3 regions of the Shinella sp. Sh6 genome follow, and region 2 is predicted to be linked to each of the others. Evidence: predicted binding sites of a transcription regulator. Region 2 holds the regulator's gene; each other region holds the start of a gene.
The links. Region 2 encodes PhoB, which activates phosphate uptake and scavenging genes when phosphate is short. Its sites were predicted from a motif close to TGTCATNNANCTGTCAT; they were not measured.
Positions count from the first base shown of each region.

Region 1: phnC (phosphonate ABC transporter ATP-binding protein) is a predicted target of PhoB. The motif match lies at 3,597-3,613, and genes of this name have one in related genera.
Region 3: ACZ5TO_RS16495 (DUF2794 domain-containing protein) is a predicted target of PhoB. The motif match lies at 1,481-1,497, and genes of this name have one in related genera.

Region 1 covers NZ_AP044006.1:65,276-70,409, reverse strand. The annotation lists gene phnE (phosphonate ABC transporter, permease protein PhnE) at 1-479, opposite strand, end outside; gene phnE (phosphonate ABC transporter, permease protein PhnE) at 489-1,451, opposite strand; gene phnD (phosphonate ABC transporter substrate-binding protein) at 1,664-2,569, opposite strand; gene phnC (phosphonate ABC transporter ATP-binding protein) at 2,650-3,498, opposite strand; gene phnL (phosphonate C-P lyase system protein PhnL) at 3,651-4,355, opposite strand; gene phnK (phosphonate C-P lyase system protein PhnK) at 4,358-5,134, opposite strand.
Region 2 covers NZ_AP044005.1:103,789-108,922, forward strand. The annotation lists gene pstA (phosphate ABC transporter permease PstA) at 1-149, shown strand, start outside; gene pstB (phosphate ABC transporter ATP-binding protein PstB) at 163-978, shown strand; gene phoU (phosphate signaling complex protein PhoU) at 1,021-1,749, shown strand; gene phoB (phosphate regulon transcriptional regulator PhoB) at 1,761-2,444, shown strand; gene ACZ5TO_RS00515 (GcrA family cell cycle regulator) at 2,817-3,356, opposite strand; gene ACZ5TO_RS00520 (acetylornithine transaminase) at 3,780-4,970, shown strand; gene argF (ornithine carbamoyltransferase) at 4,999-5,134, shown strand, end outside.
Region 3 covers NZ_AP044005.1:3,450,687-3,455,820, reverse strand. The annotation lists gene acnA (aconitate hydratase AcnA) at 1-260, shown strand, start outside; gene ACZ5TO_RS16500 (DUF1223 domain-containing protein) at 423-1,178, shown strand; gene ACZ5TO_RS16495 (DUF2794 domain-containing protein) at 1,517-1,891, shown strand; gene ACZ5TO_RS16490 (N-acetyltransferase family protein) at 2,095-2,646, opposite strand; gene pyc (pyruvate carboxylase) at 2,730-5,134, opposite strand, start outside.

The DNA of each region.
Region 1 (5,134 bases), on a different replicon from region 2:
ACCTCTTCCTCGCGCGTCGCAGTCGTGTCTGCCCCGGCCGCGGCGGCCGTGCCGCCGACGCTGCCGCCCGCACCCATGAAGCCCATAGAGGCGGGCTTTTCGTCTGTCTTTGCAGCGGCGCGAGCCGCGGGGACCGTGCGGGTCATCGTGCCCCGCTCGATGTCCACCCAGTCCGGCTCGGCATTGAGGCCGAGGGGCGAGAAGCGCGGATAGCCGAGCTCCATCGAGCCGTCCGCGTGGATCGTCACCTCCGGGCGCACCTCGTAGGAGACCCAGTCGGCGAGATAGGTTCCGGCAATGCCCCAGTTGGCGGTGCCGAGCACATGGCCGATGGCGAAGAACCACCAGCAATAGACCACGTAGAGCGCCAAGCCCCCGGCAATGAGGGGAATGCGGAAGCGCTGCCAGAACGAGCGGTCGAGGACGGCGGGATGGCGCGCCGCGATCTCGTCCATCCGTGCGGGATTGAGGGTCGTCATGACGCACTCCTATGCGGCCAACCGGAAGGCCTGGTCGCCGACGAGACGGCGGCGCAGCCAGGCGGAGACCTGATCGACGGCAACGATGGTGAGAAGCAGGAGCAGCATGATGGCGAGCGTCTTGGCAGCATGCCCCTGCCCGATCGACAGGCGCAGGAGTTCGCCGATACCGCCGCCGCCGACGGCGCCGATGATGGTCGAGGCGCGCACGTTGATCTCGAGGCGCAGGAGGAAGTAGCTCATGAAGTTCGGCGCCACCTGCGGCACGATGGCGAACCAGACGCGTTCCACCCAGCTTGCGCCGACGGCGCGAAGCCCCTCCTCCGCCTTCATGTCGACATTCTCGACCGCCTCGAAGAAGAGCTTGCCGAGCGCGCCGACCGTATGGATCGACACGGCGATGACGGCGGGCAGCGGCCCGATCGACAGGATGGCGAGGAAGAAGCCGGCGAGCACCACCTCGGGAAAGGCGCGCAGCACCTCCATGACGCGGCGCACCGAACCGCAAACGATCCGGTTTGCGACGAGGTTCTTTGCCGCGAGGAAGGAAAGCAGGAAGCCGAAGACCATGCCTATGACGGTGGAAAAGAACGCGATATTCAGCGTTTCCAGCATCTTGTGGAAATATTCCGGCACATAGAGGCTGCCAAACACATAGAGCCGACCTTCCGGATAATCGTACTTGAAGCTGCCGTCGTCATAGGGCGACGGCAGGTCGAACAGCGCGCGGAAGACCTCCCAGCCGTCGCGCGGCACCATGTCGCCGACGAAGTCGAAGAAATGCGGCAGGCGGTCGAGGAATTTTCCCGCATTCGTCTCGTTGGCGAACCACAGCGAGCCGCCGAGCGCGACGACGAGAACGGCAAGACCGAGCCAGGTATAGAGCCGGCGGCGGGCGCTCAGCTCCTGGAAGTGCCGCTCGATGAGCGCGCCCTTCTCGCTAAAGCCGTCGTGAAGCGTGGTCATGGCCATGGTTTATTGCGCCTCGGCAGAGTTCTGTATGCTCGTCTGATCGTCGATAAGGCCCGCAACCTCTCTTCCGTCATGGTCGGGCTTGACCCGACCATCCATGCTCCGGATGTGGCGTGGATCCTCGGCTCAAGGCCGAGGATGACGTTGTGGGTGGGGCAACGTTATTGACAGAGAAGGCGCCAGCCGGCTTGCGGCCAGCGCCGGTGCTCCTGTCAGCCGCCGATCGTCGCCTTGCGGGCGTCGATGATCGGCTTGTAGAAATCGACATTGACTTCCGTGAAGGCGGTGAAATCGCCGCCCATGACGGCAGAGAAGCAGGCGGCATCCTTCTTCGGCAGGTCGAGCATGAACTGCTTGAACTTCGTCTTCATGTCGTTGTCCATGGAGGTCCGCACGACGATCGGGCCGTTCGGGATGAGCGGCGATTTCCAGACCTCGACGAGGTCGTTCATGTCGAGAATGCCCTTCTCGACCATCTTGTGCAGGTTGCCGGACGTGTAGCCGTCCTTCCACGCGCCGACGCCCGAGCCAAAGGTCGTGCCGGCATCGAAGGTGCCCTTCATGACTTCGAGGACGAGGTTCTCGTGGCCGCCGCCGAAGCCGGTCTCGGCGAAATATTCCTTGACCGGCGCGCCGATCGCCTCCGGCAGGGTGACGAGCGGGATGAGATAGCCGGAGGTGGAATCCGGGTCGGCGAAGCCGAGCTTCCTGCCCTTGAGGTCTTCCAGCTTGGTGATGCCTGAATCCTTGCGGGCGACCATGATGGAATGATAGCCGGTCGAGCCGTCCGTCTGCACCGTCGTCAGGATCGGCTCGACGGCCTTCGGATCGGCAAGGTAGATCTTGGCGAAGCCCGAGGCGCCGAGCTCGGCATAGTCGAGCGTGCCGCCGAGCAGGCCCTGGATGACGCCGTCATAGTCGGCGGCCGGGAAGAAGGAGACCTTCTCGAAGCCGAGCTCTGCCTTCAGGTGATCGCCAAGGCACTGGTAGTTGCGCAAGCGGTCCGCCTCGTTCTCGCCGCCGATGATGCCGACGCGGAATTCCTTGAGGTCCTCGGCCTGGACGTGGCCGGCAAGCGCGATGAGCGCGACGGCGCCGAGAAGGGCTTTCTTCAGCATGATCTTTCTCCTGTTTGGCCGGCGTCGCCGGACCTCGAAAGGTTATGGCCCTTGACGCGGACCGTTCGATCCCGGCGGGCTCAGAGGCCGGCCAGTACCAGCGGCGTGGGGCTGGCGGATTCCCTGATGTTGTCCTGGCGGGCCGGATTACGGATCGCCGTGGAAGTGACGCTCTCGTCGATCTCCGACCCGTTCGCGCCGGTGCCGTAGATCGTGCGCACGGCCTCCGCGGTGAGCTCGCGCGGCGGGCCGTCGAAGACGACGCGGCCGGCCGACATGCCGACGATGCGCTCGCAATAGGCGCGGGCCGTATCCAGCGTGTGCAGGTTGGTGACGACGGTGATGCCCTCGCGCTCGTTGATGTCGCGCAACGCGTCCATGACGATCTTGGCGTTCAGCGGGTCGAGCGAGGCAATCGGCTCGTCGGCGAGCAGCATCTTCGGGTTCTGCATGAGTGCGCGGGCGATGGCCACGCGCTGCTGCTGGCCGCCGGAGAGCGTGCCGGCCGGCTGGAGCGCCGTCTGCTCGATGCCGAGGCGTTCGAGCGCCGCAATCGCCATGATGCGCTCCTCGCGGGTGAAGAGATTGAGGATGCTCGACACCGTCGAGCGATGATTGAGCCGGCCGAGCAGCACGTTGGTCAGCACGTCGAGGCGCGGCACGAGGTTGAACTGCTGGAAGATCATCGCGCAGTCGCGCTGCCAGTTGCGCAGGCCCGCGCCCCGCAGCGAAGAGACTTCCACATCGCCGAAATGGATCGTCCCCTCGCTCGGGTCGGCAAGCCGGTTGATCATGCGCAGGAGCGTCGACTTGCCCGCGCCGGAGCGGCCGATGACCCCGACCATCTGGCCCTCGGGGATGTCGAAGGTCACGTCGTCGACCGCGAGGCGCGCGCCGAAGCGGCGGGTGACATTCTTCAGTCGGAACATGGCAGGTCCTTCCTTCCGGGCGTCCGGTCCCCGAGGGGCCCCGTGTCGTTTTCCGGATTGGCTCTAAACGCTGTCGATGAAGGGGCGATGTCAGTTCGATGTCGGAAAGATTACAGTCCACAGGGCCTGAGATTCCGCCATCCGGCGGGCGGTCATGCCGCCTTGCGCGGCGAGAAGGCCGAGACGTCGACGATGCGGTCGGCGACCTTCCTGCGCACGTCCTCGTCGTGGAAGATGCCGAGGAGGGCGACGCCGGCCGTCTTCTTCTCCGCGATCATGGCAACGACGACGGCGCGGTTCGTCGCGTCGAGCGAGGCGGTCGGCTCGTCGAGCAGCAGGATGCGGTGATCGGTGATGAAGCCCCGGGCGATATTGACGCGCTGCTGCTCGCCGCCGGAGAAGGTGGCGGGCGGAAGCTGCCAGAGCTCGCGCGGCAGGTTGAGCCGGTCAAGCATCGCTTCGGCCGCATCCCGCGCCTCCGCCGGTGCGACGCCGCGCGCAAGCAGCGGCTCGGCGACGACGTCGACGGCGGCGACACGCGGCACGGTGCGCAGGAACTGGCTGACATAGCCGAGCGTAGCGCGGCGCACGGCAAGGATCGTGCGCGGGTCGGCACCCGCAAGATCGACCACCCGGCCCTCGTGCTCGATAAGGATCTGGCCGCTATCGACGGCATAGTTGCCGTAGACCATCTTCAAAAGCGAGCTCTTGCCGATGCCGGACGGACCGCCCAGCACGACGCATTCGCCGGCCTTGACCGAGAAGGCGACGTTCGAGACCACCGGCAGGCGGAGGCCGTCGCGAAGATGCATGGTGAAGCTCTTCGCCACTTCGGAAACGACGAGGGGGGTTGGCATGGTCACACCTGAAGGATCGAGGAAACGAGGAGCTGGGTATAGGCTTCGCGCGGATCGTCGAGCACGCGGTCGGTCAGTCCCTGCTCGATGACGAGGCCGTCCTTCATCACCATCATGCGGTGCGACAGGAGGCGCGCGACGGCAAGATCGTGCGTGACGACGATGGCCGAGAGGCCGAGGTCCTGCACGAGGCCGCGCAGGAGGTCGAGCAGGCGCGCCTGCACCGAAACGTCGAGGCCGCCGGTCGGCTCGTCCATGAAGACGAGGCGCGGCGAGGTGACGAGGTTGCGGGCGATCTGCAGGCGCTGGCGCATGCCGCCCGAAAAGGCGCGCGGCTGGTCGTCGATACGGTCGGCGCTGATCTCGACCCGGCCGAGCCAATCGCCGGCCGTCTCGCGGATATTGCCGTAGTGGCGCTCGCCGACGGCCATCAGCCGCTCGCCGACATTGGCCCCGGCCGAGACCGCCATGCGCAGCCCGTCCGCCGGGTTCTGGTGGACAAAGCCCCAGTCCGTGCGCATCAGGAAGCGGCGCTCCGCCTCGCTCATGCGGGCAAGGTCGCGCATGGTGCCGTCGCGCATGCGGTACTCGACCGAGCCGGAGGTCGGCATCAACCGGGTGGCGAGGCAATTGAGCAGCGTCGTCTTGCCGGAGCCGGATTCGCCGACGACCGCCAGCACCTCGCCCGGCCAGAGGTCGAAGGAGACGTTCCGGCAGCCGATGCGCGCGCCGTAGAATTTCGAGATGTCGCGGACCTTGAGAAGCGGGGCGTCGGTCAT
Region 2 (5,134 bases):
TTCCGGTGCAGATCTACATGTGGGCGAACGAGGCCGAGCGCGCCTTCGTGGAGCGCACGTCGGGCGCCATCATCGTGCTCCTTCTCTTCCTCATCCTCATGAACGTCGGCGCGATCCTGCTGCGCCGCCGCTTCGAACGGCGCTGGTAAAAGGACCCGTCAGATGAACATCATGTCAGAAGCCGCAGTCGAGAAAGCGCTGGACGGAAAAATGAACGACATTTCCTACAAGATGATCGGCAGGGACGTTTCGGTCTATTACGGCGAGAAGCGCGCCCTTTACGACGTCAATCTCGATGTACGCGAAAACACCGTGACGGCCCTCATCGGCCCGTCCGGCTGCGGCAAGTCGACGTTCCTGCGCACGCTCAACCGCATGAACGACACGATCGACGGCTGCCGTGTCACCGGCCGCATCACGCTCGACGGTGACGACATCTACGACCCGGCAATCGACGTGGTCGAGCTGCGCGCCCGCGTCGGCATGGTCTTCCAGAAGCCGAACCCGTTCCCGAAATCGATCTACGAGAACGTCGCCTATGGCCCGCGCATCCACGGCCTTGCGAAAGCCAAGGCCGACATGGACGCCATCGTCGAGCAGAGCCTGCAGAAGGCGGGCCTGTGGAACGAGGTGAAGGACCGCCTGCAGGAAAGCGGCACGGGCCTTTCCGGTGGCCAGCAGCAGCGCCTGTGCATCGCCAGAGCCGTCGCCGTCAGCCCCGAGGTCATCCTGATGGACGAGCCCTGCTCGGCGCTCGACCCCATTGCCACCGCCAAGGTGGAGGAACTGATCCACGAGCTGCGCGCCAATTTCACCATCGTCATCGTGACGCATTCGATGCAGCAGGCGGCCCGCGTCTCGCAGCGCACCGCCATGTTCCACCTCGGCAACCTCGTCGAGGAGAACGACACCGACAAGATGTTCACCAACCCGGACGACCAGCGCACGCAGGACTACATCATGGGCCGCTTCGGCTGACGCCCAAGCTCCCCCGAACCCGCGCGCATCAAGGACAGAACCATGGCCCCCTCCCATATCGTCTCCGCCTATGACGAAGAACTGAAATACCTCTCCCGCCGTATCTCCGAGATGGGCGGCACCGCCGAGCAGATGGTCGCCGATTCCGTCCGCGCCCTCGTCACCACGGATGCGGCGCTGGCCCAGAAGGTCATTTCCGAGGATATCATCCTCGACAATGCCGAGCGGCAGATCAACGAGAAGGCGATCGTCACCATCGCCAAACGCCAGCCGATGGCCGCGGACCTGCGCGAGATCATGGGCGCCATCCGCATCGCCGCCGAGCTGGAACGCGTCGGCGACCTCGGCAAGAACACCGCAAAGCGCGTCATCGCCGTGCAGAGCTCGGGCATGCCGCGCACGCTCGCCCGCGGTCTCGAGCACCTCGCCGAGCTCGCCCTTATGCAGCTCAAGGAAGTGCTCGACGTCTACGCTACCCGCTCGGTCGACAAGGCGAAGGCGATCCGCGAGCGCGACGACGAGATCGACGCGATCTACACCTCGCTGTTCCGCGAGTTGCTCACCTACATGATGGAGGATCCGCGCAACATCACGCCCTGCACGCACCTCCTGTTCTGCGCCAAGAACATCGAGCGCATCGGCGACCATGCGACCAACATCGCCGAGACCATCTACTACATGGCGACCGGCTCGCAGCCCGAGGGCGAGCGCCCGAAGGACGACACTTCCACGTCGGTGGTCGCTGCCGACCTTTCCGAAGCCTCCGAGTAAGGGACGCGCCCATGGTGCCGAGAATCGCGGTGGTGGAAGACGAGGAGGCGCTGAGCGTCCTCCTGCGCTACAACCTCGAAGCCGAGGGCTTCGAGGTCGATACGATCCTTTCCGGCGACGAGGCCGAGATGCGCCTGCAGGAGCGCATGCCGGACCTCCTCATCCTCGACTGGATGCTGCCGGGCGTTTCCGGCATCGAACTCTGCCGGCGCCTGCGCCAGCGGCCGGAGACCGAGCGCCTGCCGATCATCATGCTGACGGCGCGCGGCGAGGAGAGCGAGCGCGTGCGCGGCCTTGCCACCGGCGCGGACGACTATGTGGTCAAGCCCTTCTCGACGCCCGAGCTCGTCGCCCGCGTGCGCGCCATGCTGCGCCGGGCCAAGCCCGAAGTCGTCTCGACGGTGCTGCGCTGCGGCGACATCGAGCTCGACCGCGAGACCCACCGCGTCCATCGTCGCACCCGCGAGGTGCGCCTCGGCCCTACGGAATTCCGCCTTCTCGAATTCCTGATGACCTCCCCCGGCCGCGTCTTCTCGCGCTCCCAGCTCCTCGACGGCGTCTGGGGCCACGACATCTATGTCGACGAGCGCACCGTCGACGTCCATGTCGGCCGCCTCCGCAAGGCCCTCAATTTCGCGGGCATGCAAGACGTCATCCGCACCGTCCGCGGCGCCGGCTATTCGCTGGAAGCCTGAGCGGGCCATTCGTTTCGGGGAGGCAAGCGGGCCCTGCGGGGCCCGTTTCGCGTTTGAGGGGCTCCTCCGCTCGCTGCTCCCTCTCGGTCGTCATCCTCGGGCTTGACCCGAGGATCCACGCGTCACGGCATGAGCGGAGTTTGTGGCATGGATCCTCGGGTCAAGCCCGAGGATGACGACCGAGAGGGAGCGGGGATGAGAGGAGAGGGAGCGGGGATGAGAAGAGGGCGCAGGATGCGGACCGGGCGGAGGGGAGGCGGTAGGGATATGGAGAGGAAGTAGGAAGACTGCAAAACGCTGCTGCCTTCGTCCGAACGCCCCAAACGAAAACGGGCCCTTCCGGGCCCGCATCTCATTCCGCGTCGGTGCCTGTCAGCGCATCCGCCGGCGTTCGGCGGAGGGCTGGTAGGCGAGGCGCTGGTGGTAGGTGCAGTAGGGCGAGTTGTCCGGGGACTCGTTGCCGCAGAAATGGAAGTCGTCGTTGAGCGGATCGCCGATCGGCCACTTGCAGGTGCGCTCGGTGAGCTGCGTCAGCTCCAGCCGGCGCGACATCGGCACGACCACGCCGTTGTTGCCGTTGGCCGGAACGGGAAGCTGCTCGCTGCGGATCTCGAAGCCGGCGTCGGCGTCTTCCTTGGCGATACCCGTATCGGCGGGCCGGACGGCGGCGCGGGCGGCGACCGGACGGGCCTGGAAGGCCGAGGGGCGGGGCGTTGCCGCTGCCGGGCGCTTCGGGCGGGCGGCGCTCGGCGTGCCGCCGGCCTTGGCGCGGCCCGGCAGGTTCAGCCGGTGCACCTTGCCGATGACCGCGTTGCGGCTGACGCCGCCGAGTTGGGCGGCGATCTGGCTCGCGCTCAGGCCTTCGCTCCAGAGCTTCTTGAGTTTCTCGACCCGCTCGTCTGTCCAGTTCATGCTTTTCGTCTCCGCTCGGCGTTCGATGCGGGAATCCCTCGTCGCGTCCCGGACGGGTCCGGGACCTGAACGCCTTCAACTCTTTGGTGACTAGTTCCGCCGCATGCAGTCTAGTAATTGGTCTTTAACCTAGAGACCGGGGGACTCCGTGACAAGAGTCGCGGGAATCGGCGCGAATCGATTTCGAGGTTTTCCCCAACTTGCTGGTCGGGTGTGACTCGATAGCGACACCTCCCGATGCGCCGCGAATCCTCACCTTGCGGGAGGTTCAGCGCCGTTTGAGGCCGCGATTTTGTTGACAGGCCCGGGCGAAATGCGGATAGTGCCCGCATGCCGCCGAAAGGCGGCTTTTGATTTTTCCGGTATCCGGAAAAGTCAAGCCCAGGACCCGTTTTCCGCATCTCTTTTCGAAGGAACCGCGCCATGGCCGATGCCGCGCCGCTCTATGAAACCTATCTGCGTGCACCGCTCCGGTTCACGCGCGGGGAGGGCGTCTGGCTGTTCGACGAAAAGGGAGAGCGATATCTCGATTTCGCCGCCGGCGTCGCCGTCACCTCGCTCGGCCATGCCCATCCCCATCTCGTCGCCGCGCTGAAGGACCAGGCCGACAAGGTCTGGCACCTGTCGAACCTCTACGAGGTGCCCGGCCAGGAAAGCCTCGGCCGCCGCCTGACGGAGACCACCTTCGCCGACAAGGTGTTCTTCACCAATTCCGGCGCCGAGGCGCTGGAATGCGCGATCAAGACGGCGCGGCGCTACCATTTCGCCAAGGGCCATCCCGGCAAGTTCCACATCATCACCTTCGACGGCGCCTTCCACGGCCGCACCATCGCCACCATCGCGGCCGGCGGGCAGGAGAAGTATATCGAGGGCTTCGGCCCCAAGGCGCCCGGCTTCCTCAAGGTCCCCTTCGGCGACATCGCCGCCGTCAAGGACGCGATCACCGAGGAGACGGCGGCCATCCTCATCGAGCCGGTGCAGGGCGAGGGCGGCATCCGCCCCGTGCCTAAGGAGTTCCTGCAGGAGCTGCGCGGCCTCTGCGACGAATACGGCCTCCTCCTGATCCTCGACGAGGTGCAGTCCGGCGTCGGCCGCACCGGCCGCCTCTTCGCCCATGAATGGTCGGGCGTCACGCCGGATATCATGGCGGTCGCCAAGGGCATCGGCGGCGGCTTCCCCATGGGCGCCTGCCTTGCCACGGGCGAGGCGGCCTCCGGCATGGTCGCCGGCACGCACGGCTCCACCTATGGCGGCAACCCGCTCGCCATGGCCGTCGGCAACGCGGTGCTGGACGTGGTGCTGGAAGAAGGCTTCCTTGAGCATGTGCGCGACGTCGCCCTCGTCTTCCGCCAGGGCCTTGCGGCCTTGAAGGACCGCTTCCCCGAGATCATCGAGGACGTGCGCGGCGAGGGCCTGATGCTCGGCATCAAGTCGAAGATCCCCGTCGCCGAGCTCCTTGCCGCCGTGCGCGCGGAAAAGCTGCTCGGCGTGCCGGCCGGCGACAACGTGCTGCGCCTCCTGCCGCCGCTCACCGTGACGGCGGAGGAAGCGCGCGAAGGCCTCGCACGCATCGAGCGCGCCGCCGAAAAGCTGACGGCGGCAAAGGCCGCCTGACCGGGCACCGGAACAGACAGGACATATCATGGCAAAGCATTTTCTCGACCTTTCCGCCGTTTCGGAAAGCGATCTCCGCGTCATCATGGACGATGCGCACAAGCGCAAGGCCGCCAACAAGGCCGGCACGGAAGCAAAGCCCCTCGCCGGCAAGATGCTCGCGA
Region 3 (5,134 bases), 490 kb from region 2:
TCGGCATGGGCGTCATCCCCTTCGTCTTCGAGGAGGGCACGACCTGGGCGACGCTCGACCTCAAGGGCGACGAGCTGGTGACGATCGAGGGCCTGGAAGGCGACATCAAGCCGCGCGAACGGAAGATCGCCAAGATCACCTATTCCGACGGCACGGTGAAGGACGTTCCGATCCTCTGCCGCATCGATACGCTGGACGAGGTCACCTACGTCAACAACGGCGGCATCCTGCAGACGGTTCTGCGCGATCTCGCCGCCTGATCCCTTTCGGGTTTGAAATGCACGATGCCGGGGCCCTCCAGCCCCGGCATCGTTCGTTTCCGGGCCGCAAGGCTCACTCCATCGTGACTTCCCGTTGAAGCGGCAAGGGCGTATGACGGCTGGAAAGGCTGGCCGCAGCGCCGCGCTTCATTGGAAATGACCATGCCGAGACCGTACATACCGGAATGTCTGGCGATCCTGCTGACGCTGGGCGCCGGCACCGCCCATGCGCAGGAATCCATCGAGCCCAAGGGCGTGGTCGAGCTCTTCACCAGCCAGGGCTGCTCGTCCTGCCCGCCCGCCGACAAGGCGCTGGAGACGCTGGTGCGCGAGGGCGACGTCGTGGCGCTCTCCTATCACGTCGACTACTGGAACTATCTCGGCTGGGCGGACACGCTCGCCTCCAAGGACAATACCGACCGGCAATATGCCTATGCCCGCATGTTCGGCCGCAACGGCGTCTACACGCCGCAGGCCGTGCTGAACGGGCGCGAGCACGTCAACGGCGCCGATCTATCCGGCATCCGCACCCGCATCGACGCCCTGTCCGGCGAAGGCAAGGGGCTGAAGGTGCCGGTCGTGGCCGAGGTGAAGAACGACGAATTGCGCATCCGCGTCGGCCCCGGCGAGGGCAAGGCCAATATCCTCATCGCCTATTTCGAGCGCGAGCACCGGATCGATATCGACAAGGGCGAGAACCGCGGCAAGACGGTCGACTACTGGCATGCGGTGACGGACATGGAGACGATCGGCATGTGGGAAGGCAAGGAGACCAATCTGGTGCTTCCGGCCGACATGCTGAAGAAGAAAAAGAAGGCGGGCGGCTGCGCCGTGCTGCTGCAGCGCATGAAGAGCGCCGATACGCCCGGCGCGATCCTCGGCGCGACGGTCCTGTCCGGCGGGCCGTCGGCGCTCTGAAAGTATTTTCAAGGGAGGTCCGGTCCGGCTTCCTCGAGGGGCTGGGGCTTGAGGGTTCGAAGAAACACGGACCGGACCGGGACGAAGCTGCCGGCAACGGAATACAAGGCAACCTCGACAGACGCTTGCCGTACCGAACCGGATTCCGCGTGAGGCGGGGGCAGGCACGGCGGCGACGGGCGGACTTTCCCTTTAAATTTGGGCGTCGGTTTGTCTGAAATGCGGCGGAACGGATTTTTGCGGGAAAGGCGCCGTTCGCCGCCTGTCCGCCCGCCTTGCATTTCGCCGCCGCTCAGGCACACTGTCATCGAGCCGTCACAGGAAGGTGCGGAGTTTAGATGACAGATCAGCCGGATTTGCAGGCGTCCAACGTCGTGGTCGACCTCAAGGAATACCGCAGCAGCAAGGATCCGCTGCCGGTGACCTTCCATCGGCGGGAACTCGACGCGATCCTGTGGGTCTACGGCCGTATGGTCGGCGAGGGCGAATGGCGCGACTACGCCATCGACCACCTGCGCGACAGGGCGGTCTTCTCCATCTTCAAGCGCTCCGGCGAAATGCCGCTCTATCGCGTCGAGAAGAACCCCAAGCTCGCTGCCAGGCAGGGCGCCTACAGCGTCATCAACCAGCACGGCACCATCCTGAAGCGCGGCCACGAGCTGAACCAGGTGCTGAAGGTGTTCGACAAGGTGCTGCGCCTCGTCGAGACGTGAGACGCTTCCGGCGGCAACACCGTCTGCCTCAACTCCACCATCCCCTCCGTCGTCATGCTCGGGCTTGTCTCGAGGATCCATGCGCCGCCGCGGATGAGGCGTGGATGCTCGGATCAGGCCCGAACATGACGGAGGAGAGGGCAGAAGCAGGGACAGGGAGCAGGCGCCGACGGGGGGGCGCGGTGCGTTCGGCGGCCCCGACCCTATCCCATCGTCCCCGGATAGATGTCCATCGGCGGCTCCGTCTCCGCCCCGTCGCCGAGCGCGCGCTGCATGAAGACCGTATCCAGCCAGCGGCCGTGCTTGAAGCCGGTTGCCGTCAGGCGGCCGCTGTGCTCGAAGCCGGCGGCGGCGTGGACGGCGATGGAGGCGGGGTGCGCCCCGCCGATCACGGCCACCATCTGGCGAAAGCCGAGGTCCGTGGTGCGGTGGATGAGCTCGGCCAAGAGCGCCCTGCCGATGCCCTTGCCGCGGGCTTCCGGCGCCAGATAGACGGAATCCTCGACGAGCCAGCGATAGGCCGGCCGCGTGCGGAAGGCCGAGGCATAGGCGTAGCCGAGGATGAGCCCCGTCTGCTCCACCGCGACGATATAGGGATAGCCCTTGCCGGTGATCGCCGTAAAGCGCGCCGCCATCTCGTCGAGCGAGGGCGGGTCGATCTCGTAGCTTGCGACCCCGTTCAGCACGGATTCGCGGTAGATTTCGGTGAAGGCGGCGATATCGCCCGAAGCGGCGGTGCGGATGACGAAGCGCATGGAAAGCCTGCGTTCTCATGGAAATACGGGATGGGGTTCGTCCCATCCCATATCCGTTTCCCGCTTTCAAGCCGCCGGCCGGCTCAGGCGCCGTAGACGATCAGGAGGTCCTTGGCGTCGATCTGGTCGCCGGCGCGCACCAGCACCTCGGAGATCATGCCGTCCTTCTCGGCGTGCAGCGCCGTCTCCATCTTCATCGCCTCGATGGAGAGCAGCACGTCGCCGGCCTTGACCGTCTGGCCGGCCGCGACCGAGACCGTCGAGATGACGCCCGGCATCGGCGCGCCGAGATGGGCGGCGTTGCCGCTGTCGGCCTTGCGGCGCACGGCCGAGGTGGCCGCGCGGTTGCGGTCCGGTACCTTGATGAGGCGCGGCTGGCCGTTCAGCTCGAAGAACACCTTCACCATGCCCTTCTCGTCCGGCTCGCTCTTGGCCTGATGCAGGATGACGAGGGAGACGCCCTTTTCCAGCTCCGGCTGAAGCTCCTCGCCCGGCCCAAGCCCGTAGAAATAGGCCGGCGTCGGCAGCACGCTGACCGGGCCGTAGGTATCGACGGCCATCGCATAGTCGGTGAAGACCTTGGGATACATCAGGTAGGAGGCGAATTCGAAATCGTCGACCTTGCGTTCCAGCTTGTCCTCGATGGCCTTGCGTTCGGCATCGAGATCGGCGGGCGGCAGCAGCGAGCCCGGCACGGCCGTATAGGGTTCTTCGCCCTTCAGCGCCTTCTTCTGGAGAGCCGCCGGCCAGCCGCCCGGGGGCTGGCCGAGATCGCCGCGCAGCATGGAGACGACCGAATCCGGGAAGGCGATGTCCTTGGCCGGGTTCTCGACGTCGGCGACCGTCAGGTCCTGGGAGACCATCATCAGCGCCATGTCGCCGACCACCTTGGACGACGGCGTCACCTTGACGATATCGCCGAACATCTGGTTGGCGTCGGCATAGGCCTGGGCGACCCGGTGCCACTTGGTTTCGAGGCCGAGCGAACGGGCCTGTTCCTTGAGGTTGGTGAACTGGCCGCCCGGCATTTCGTGCAGGTAGACTTCCGATGCCGGCCCCTTGAGGTCGCTTTCGAAGGCGGCGTACTGGAAGCGCACGGCCTCCCAGTAGAAGGAGATGCGGCGGATCCATTCCGGATCGAGGCCCGGATCGCGCTCAGTGCCCTTCAGCGCCTCGACGATCGAGCCGAGGCAGGGCTGGGATGTGTTGCCGGAAAGCGCGTCCATCGCCGCATCCACCACGTCGACGCCGGATTCGACGGCGGCGAGCACGGTCGCGGCGGCGATGCCCGACGTGTCGTGCGTGTGGAAATGGATCGGCAGGTCCGTCGCCTCGCGCAGCGCCTTGAAGAGCACGCGCGCGGCGGCGGGCTTCAAGAGCCCCGCCATGTCCTTCACCGCGATCATGTGCGCGCCGGCCTTTTCCAGCTCGCCGGCAAGGGCGGTGTAGTATTTGAGGTCGTATTTCGGGCGGGCGGAGTTGAGGAGATCGCCGGTATAGCAGATCGCCGCCTCGCAGATGCGGTTCTCCTCGGCGACGGCGTCCATCGAGACGCGCATGTTGTCGACCCAGTTGAGGCAGTCGAAGACGCGGAAGACGTCGATGCCGCCTTTGGCCGCCTGCCGGACGAAATACTTCACCACATTGTCGGGATAGTTCTTGTAGCCGACGCCGTTCGCCCCGCGCAGCAGCATCTGGAGAAGCAGGTTCGGCGCATCCTCGCGGATGCGGGCAAGGCGCTCCCATGGGTCCTCCGTGAGGAAGCGCATGGAGACGTCGAAGGTCGCGCCGCCCCAGCATTCCAGCGAGAAGAGCTGCGGCAGGGCCCTTGCATAGGTGCCGGCGATGCGGGCGATGTCATGCGTGCGCATGCGGGTCGCCAGCAGCGACTGATGGCCGTCGCGCATCGTCGTGTCGGTGAGGAAGACCCGGCTTTCGCCGCGCACCCATTCGCCGAACTTCTTCGGGCCGAGTTCGTCGAGCTTCTGCTTGGTGCCGGCGGGAATATCGCCGTTGATATAGGGCACGACCGGCTTTGCCACGTCCGCCGGCGGCTTCGGACGGCCCTTGGCCTCCGGGTGGCCGTTGACGGTGACGTCGGCGAGGTAGGTGAGCAGCTTCGTCGCGCGGTCCTGGCGCTTGACCTGCTGGAAGAGCTCCGGCGTCGTGTCGATGAAGCGGGTGGTGTAGCTGTTGTTGCGGAAGGCCTCGTGGCCGATGATCGCTTCGAGGAAGGTGAGGTTGGTCGCGACGCCGCGCACGCGGAATTCGCGCAGCGCCCGGTCCATGCGGTTGATCGCTTCCAGCGGCGTGCTGCCGGAGGCCGTGACCTTCACCAGCAGCGGATCGTAGTAGCGGGTGATGTAGGCGCCGGTATAGGCGGTGCCGCCGTCGAGGCGGATGCCGAAGCCGGCGGCCGAGCGGTAGCCGGTGATGCGGCCGTAATCCGGGATGAAGTTCTGCTCCGGGTCCTCGGTGGTGATGCGGC